2 regions of the Cytobacillus solani genome follow, and region 2 is predicted to be linked to the other one. Evidence: riboswitches for the same ligand, from Rfam matches in the RefSeq annotation. Region 2 holds a riboswitch; the other holds the start of a gene.
What was found. Region 2 has a riboswitch for thiamine pyrophosphate ahead of tenA (thiaminase II). Riboswitches for the same ligand answer to the same signal wherever they lie in the genome.

Region 1 (3,379 bases), 780 kb from region 2:
TCATGTGACCGCGGTATCCTGTTTTTCACTCTTTGTCGGCACATGTCAATCCTTCTTATGACCGTGGTGACGATTTCTCCACTTACCCTTGGAATCATAATCATGGCACCTCTTCCTGATTACAAAAAAGAACATCTCCACGAATACACTGGAGATGTTCCTATTTAGCAAAGCGATGATTTCCAATTTCTTCAGTCACTGTTTGTGCTCTTAACCATGTACTGCTTGTTTCGTCAGGATTGAAAAAATAGACGGAGTCATTTCCTTTTCCTTCTAGAGCAAGTGCCTCCATGACCGCTTTTTTAGAATTATTATCTGCAGGCTCATTAATAGCTCCATTATCCACTGGTTGAAACTGTCTATCTTCATAAATGACATCTTTTATTTTATCTGGAAAGCGATTGTCTTCCACTCGGTTTAAAACGACTAGCGCAACAGCAACCTTCCCAGCATAAGGCTCCCCTTTTGCTTCAGCATGGACAAGTCTTGCAAGAAGATCCTTTTCTTCTTTTGAAATCGATTTTGGTAAAATTAACTTTTCACCAGGTCGGATTTTTTCTGACTTTTTATGATTAATTTTCATTACATCTATTTCAGATACTCCATATTTCATTCCAATCTCAAAAAGGGAATCACCTTTTTGAACCGTATATATATCAACATGATCTAAAGTTTCAGCATACGTGTAATGTTTATCTGGTTGGAAAAACGGATATGAGAGCATCATGAACCCTGCAAAAACCGCTGCAAGTTTCTTCATTCAATCCCCTCCTTTTTTCTTGCATGAACAACGTATATAACCGTAACATAGAAAACTAAACACCTCCACACCTCAATTTTTTCCATAGAAATGCAGTAAAATAGTGGAATGACTATTTAGATATATTTAATTAGTACTTTTTTCTAGTCAATTAGAACATTTCTGTTATAATGGGTTAGGAATAAAAACGCTTTTGACAAATTAAATAGGCTAAAAATGTGGGGGAACCGTATATCGGTTGAGATTTCATCAGTGAGATGATAACCCTTTGAACCTGATCTGGTTGATACCAGCGGAGGGAACATATTCTAATACATAGATGTGTTTAGTTTATATGCGCCCTGGTTCATGCCAAGGGCGTTTTTATTTTGCAAAAAATCCATACATTCTGGAGAACATAAGTATAAATTACCTGGAGGTTAAAAGGATGAAGAAATGGATAACAATCATTTGCTCCGCACTCTTGCTTACTGGCTGCAGCAGCGGCGACGATCAAGCAAAGGAAAAGGACAAAAAAGACCTGGAAAAGGTTACGGTTGTTCTTGATTGGACACCAAATACGAACCATACTGGCTTATATGTTGCCAAGGATAAAGGTTACTTTAAAGAAGAAGGCCTTGATGTGGAAATTATTATGCCTGGTGAAGCTGGTGCAGATCAGCTAACTGCATCTGGAAAGGCTGATTTCGGGGTAAGTTATCAGGAAAGTATCACACAAGCTCGTGTGCAAGGAGTTCCTCTTGTGTCCGTTGCCGCAGTGATTCAGCATAATACTTCTGGATTTGCTTCACCTGCTGAAAAAAATATCACATCACCAAAAGACTTTGCAGGAAAAACATATGGGGGATGGGGCTCACCTGTTGAGAAATCCGTTCTTGATTCTTTAATGAAAATCGAAAAGGCAAATGTTGCAGATGTTTCAATCGTTAATATGGGCGATGCCGATTTCTTCACAGCTGTTAAACGCGATATTGATTTCGCTTGGATTTATTATGGCTGGACAGGCGTGGAGGCAGAGCTGCGCGGGGAAAAAATTAATATGGTTTATTTAACCGATTATAGCGAAAAGCTTGATTATTATACCCCAGTACTAGCAACAAATGAAAAAATGATTAAGAACAATCCTGAAATAGTAAAAGCTTTTGTTAAAGCGGCATCCAAAGGTTATGGCTATACAATCGAAAACCCTAATGAAGCAGCAGACATCCTATTAAAAGCTGCACCCGATCTAGATGAACAACTTGTGAAAAAAAGCCAGGAATGGTTAGCTCCCCGTTATCAAGACGATGCCTCAAGATGGGGTGAACAAAAGCTAGACGTTTGGAAAAACTATGCAGATTGGATGTTCGAAAACGGTTTGCTTGATAAGAAATTAGAAGCTGAAAAAGCTTTTACAAATGAATTTTTACCTGAATGAGGAGTGTTAAAGTATGGCTAATGCATTAGTAAGTATACAAATCATACCAAAAACTAAAAACGGTGAGGATGTCATTCCCTACGTTGATGAAGCAATTCGTGTAATTGATGCGTCAGGAGTTAAGTATGAGGTTCACCCGCTGGAAACAACTATGGAAGGTGAATTAGAACAATTATTAAGAATCATAGCTGAAATGAACGAAAAAATGATCGAAAAAGGGAGCAGAAATGTCATTTCGCAAGTAAAAATTTTATATCAGCCTTCAGGAATTGAAATGAACGATTTAACGGAGAAATACCGTTCATGATAAACAATTTATTAAAAGGATGGAGACCGGCTCTTGTTCTCCTCCTTTTATTCATTATTTGGGAAATGGCAGTTAAACTAGCTGATATTCCTGCGTGGCTTCTCCCACCACCAACAGATATTCTTAAAGAAGCAATAGAAGGCTGGGGAAATTTTCATGAGCATCTGCAATCAACAATTAAACTTTCGTTGCTCGGATTTGTCATCGGCTCAAGTGTTGGACTGCTGACAGCTATTATCCTTCATCTTATTCCAATGGTTAGAGAATCAATCTACCCTTTGCTGATTTTATCACAGAATGTACCAATCATCGTTCTTGCTCCCCTATTGGTTATTTGGTTTGGCTTTGGCTTAATGCCAAAGATTATTGTCATCACACTTGTCTGTTTCTTCCCCATCACTGTTGCTGCTTTAGATGGGTTTAGACAAACACCAAATGAACTGAAGCATTATATGATGATGGCTGGTGCTAATCGAAGACAGCTTTTCTGGAAGCTTGAGCTTCCTTTTTCCTTGCCAGCTATATTTTCTGGTTTAAAGATTTCAGCTACATATAGCGTGATGGGAGCAGTCATCTCTGAATGGCTCGGAGCCAAATCAGGAATTGGTGTATATATGACGCTTGCTTCCTCTTCCTTTCGAACGGATCGTGTATTTGTTGCTATATTATTTATTATGATATTAAGTCTTTTATTATTTTTGCTCATTCTGCTGGCAGAGCATTTTCTAGTCCGCTGGAAAAGAATGGAGGCTGAAAGAAAATGAGTTTACTTTCAATTGAAAATGTCTCGAAAAGGTTTGGAGAAAACGAAGTTATCCGAGGATTAAGCTTGGATGTGAAAGCGGGTGAATTCGTCTCTATCCTTGGACCGTCTGGCAGTGGAAAAAGTACGATT
Region 2 (3,379 bases):
TATGGAAAAAGAGTATCTGTTCCATCATTAATATACTTGGAAGTAGACAGGAGAACATAATTATTTATTTTTCGAATTTTTTAAAAAATCACTCGACAAAGTATATGAATTGGAGGATAATTGTAAAAATAAATAATTCACTTTTACTAAGTACCGCTTAAAAGAGTTGAAAAACAGCAAGGCTTTTAAGCAAAAAACTCATGAGAATTACATATTAAAAAGACAGGGAGAAGAAGTGGATGAGAGACTATCAAATGGAAATCAGCTTAACCGCAGCGAGAAAACAAAAACCGGCATTTGACCAGCTTCAGTTTGGAAGACATTTTACAGATCATATGTTTGTGATGGATTATTCTACAGAAAAAGGCTGGTATGACCCGCGAATTATTCCTTATCAACCTGTCACATTGGAACCATCGGCAATGATTTTTCATTATGGGCAAACAGTATTTGAAGGGTTGAAGGCATATCTCTCAAAAGAAGGACAAGTTTTATTATTTAGACCGGAAAAAAATATGGAACGAATGAATCGTTCGAATGCGAGACTTTGCATGCCTCCAATTGATGAGGAATTTGCGTTATATGCATTAAAACAATTGCTTTCTATTGAAAAGGACTGGATCCCTTCATATGAGGGCACTTCTCTTTATATACGCCCATTTATCATCTCAACTGAGCCATTCTTAGGTGTCGCACCTTCAAACAGTTATCGATTTATGATCATTTTATCCCCTGTTGGGGCTTATTATAAGGAAGGCATTAATCCAGTGAAAATTTCCGTTGAACAAGAATTTGTTCGTGCAGTTCAAGGCGGGACTGGTAATGCAAAAACAGCTGGCAACTATGCTGGCAGCTTAAAAGCACAAGAAATGGCAGGAAATTCGGGATACTCCCAAGTTCTTTGGCTTGACGGAAAAGAAAAGAAATATATCGAGGAAGTCGGCAGCATGAATGTATTCTTCAAGATAAACGGGGAGGTCATCACACCTGTTTTAAATGGAAGCATCTTAGACGGTGTTACCCGTGATTCAATCATTCAGTTAATTGAACATTGGAATATTCCTTTTTCTGAACGAAAAATTTCAATGGAAGAAATCTATCAGGCACATAAAGAAGGGACTTTAGAAGAAGCTTTTGGTACGGGTACAGCTGCTGTCATCTCGCCAATTGGGGAGTTCTTCTGGCAAAATGAACAACTTGAAATCAATAATGGAGAAACCGGGGAACTTGCGAAAAAATTATATGATACACTAACAGGGATTCAATACGGTACACATGAAGACCCGTTTGGCTGGCGTGTAGAAGTATTAGAGGAGGCTTTAAATATTTAATCATTTTTGCTTGCAATATTCAAAATACATGGTATGCTATGAATTGAATTCAAATAAGAAACACTAGGGGTGTCTTGTAAAAGACTGAGATTGAACGGCCGTTCTAAACCCTTTGAACCTGATCTAGTTCACACTGGCGTAGGGAAGTGGTAAATGGTTGAACACTTACGTATACATCAACCCCCACTCATATGTCTAAAAGAGTGGGGGTTTTTTATACTTAAATACTAACTAAATACTTTTTTCTGCTAGGGGCGCCTTATGGCTGAGAAGTAACCCTTTGAACCTGATCTAGATCATACTAGCGTAGGGAAGTAGGTAAGATGATTACGACTATTTGTGCGTAATGATTTAACCGCTTTCCACATTTGGAAAGCGGTTTTATTTTTGCTTTAATTGAAATTCGAAGGAGGAAATAAAATGGATATTGTAAAAATAAAGAAATTCACTGATAGGCTGTTTGAAAATGTTCAGCCGATCTGGGAGAAGAATCATAATCATCCCTTTGTTCAAGAGCTTGGAAAAGGTCAATTAGATGAGGAAAAATTCATTCACTATATGAAACAGGACTATGTGTATTTAATCGATTACGCAAAGCTATTTGCCGTGGGTGTCCTAAAAGCACAAGATCTACATACGATGGGGAAGTTCGCTCAAATTCTCGATGAGACATTAAATGTTGAAATGGAGCTTCATCGCCAGTTTGCTGCTGAATTTGGCATTTCCCGTGAGGAGTTAGAAGCTACAAAGCCAACACCAGTTAATCTTGCGTATACACGCTATATGTTAAACGTTGCCCAAAATGGCAGTTTAGCCGAGGTCGTTGCTTGTCTATTGCCTTGTGCATGGGATTACTGGGAGATTGGGAAATTGCTTAGAAAACAATATGGAAATCAAATTGAGACAAATCGATATGGCAAATGGATTGAAACATACGATTCTGAAACCTTCGGTGAAGGAGCAAAGTGGCTTATACGGCTGATGGATGAATTAGCGGAAGGAAAGCCAGAACGGGAGCTCGCCATCCTTGAGGAGCATTTTCAAATGACCTCAAAGTACGAATATTTATTCTGGGAAATGAACTATTACAAGCAAGAATGGCCTATATAACTGTAAGTGGGTGAAGAAATGACGCTCGTGTTAAAAAATGTTTCCTACACATTTACGAATAAAGGAAACCAACACAACAAAGTGATCTCGGAATTAAGTATGCAAGTAAATCGTGGGGAATTCGTCTCTCTCATTGGCAAAAGCGGCACAGGCAAAAGCACGATATTAAAATTGGTAACTGGCCTGCTTAAACAAGATGAAGGAGAAATATCCATAAACGGCAAGTCCATTTCGCTTGGGGATGTTGGCTATATGCCCCAGCGAGACCTGCTGCTTCCATGGCGATCAATCATTGATAATATCATAATTGCAGCGGAATTCCGGAAGGATTTACAGATTACTAGAGAAGAAGCAAGAAATTGGCTGAATCATGTTGGCCTGATTGAATATGAAAACGCCCTGCCTAAACAATTGTCTGGAGGGATGCGGCAGCGTGCAGCCTTCCTTCGGGCACTGCTGACAGGCAAAGACTTGCTATTGCTAGATGAACCGTTCGGCGCTCTTGATGCATTTACCAAAAGAGAGATGCAAGCATGGCTGTTATCCATTTGGCAGGAGCTAAATAAAACGGTTTTGTTTATAACCCATGACCTGGAGGAAGCATGTCTTCTTAGTGACAGAATCATCCTGCTGCACCCAGACAAAAAGATAGAAGAAATAAATGTAGATCTGCCGCGTCCACGATTTCCTGACCTGCTGCATTCAACAGAATTGGCTGGATTGCGACACGAACTGGAGAAAAAGATTGCCAATGAAACAGATTAAGAGATGGATTCAGAGTTATAGTCTATTTATCGTTTTTGCAAGTTTACTATTAATCGTATTTGAATGGCTAGTCAGGGGAGAGATAATCCCTTCATTTATTATACCTGCCCCAACCAGCGTCATTGTGATGATCCTGGAAAATTGGCGGCCATTAGTTTTGGAGCATTTAAGCG

Region 1: another riboswitch for thiamine pyrophosphate. It lies ahead of FI644_RS00035 (ABC transporter substrate-binding protein); the one in region 2 lies ahead of tenA (thiaminase II).

Annotation. Positions count from the first base shown of each region.
Region 1 is NZ_CP041305.1:5,315-8,693, forward strand. Features, by position in the region: gene FI644_RS00030 (cell wall hydrolase) at 161-760, opposite strand; TPP riboswitch at 971-1,078, shown strand; gene FI644_RS00035 (ABC transporter substrate-binding protein) at 1,188-2,177, shown strand; gene FI644_RS00040 (thiamine-binding protein) at 2,191-2,484, shown strand; gene FI644_RS00045 (ABC transporter permease) at 2,481-3,248, shown strand; gene FI644_RS00050 (ABC transporter ATP-binding protein) at 3,245-3,379, shown strand, end outside.
Region 2 is NZ_CP041305.1:4,436,033-4,439,411, forward strand. Features, by position in the region: gene FI644_RS22290 (branched-chain amino acid aminotransferase) at 240-1,331, shown strand; TPP riboswitch at 1,387-1,493, shown strand; TPP riboswitch at 1,572-1,661, shown strand; gene tenA (thiaminase II) at 1,752-2,441, shown strand; gene FI644_RS22300 (ABC transporter ATP-binding protein) at 2,460-3,206, shown strand; gene FI644_RS22305 (ABC transporter permease) at 3,193-3,379, shown strand, end outside.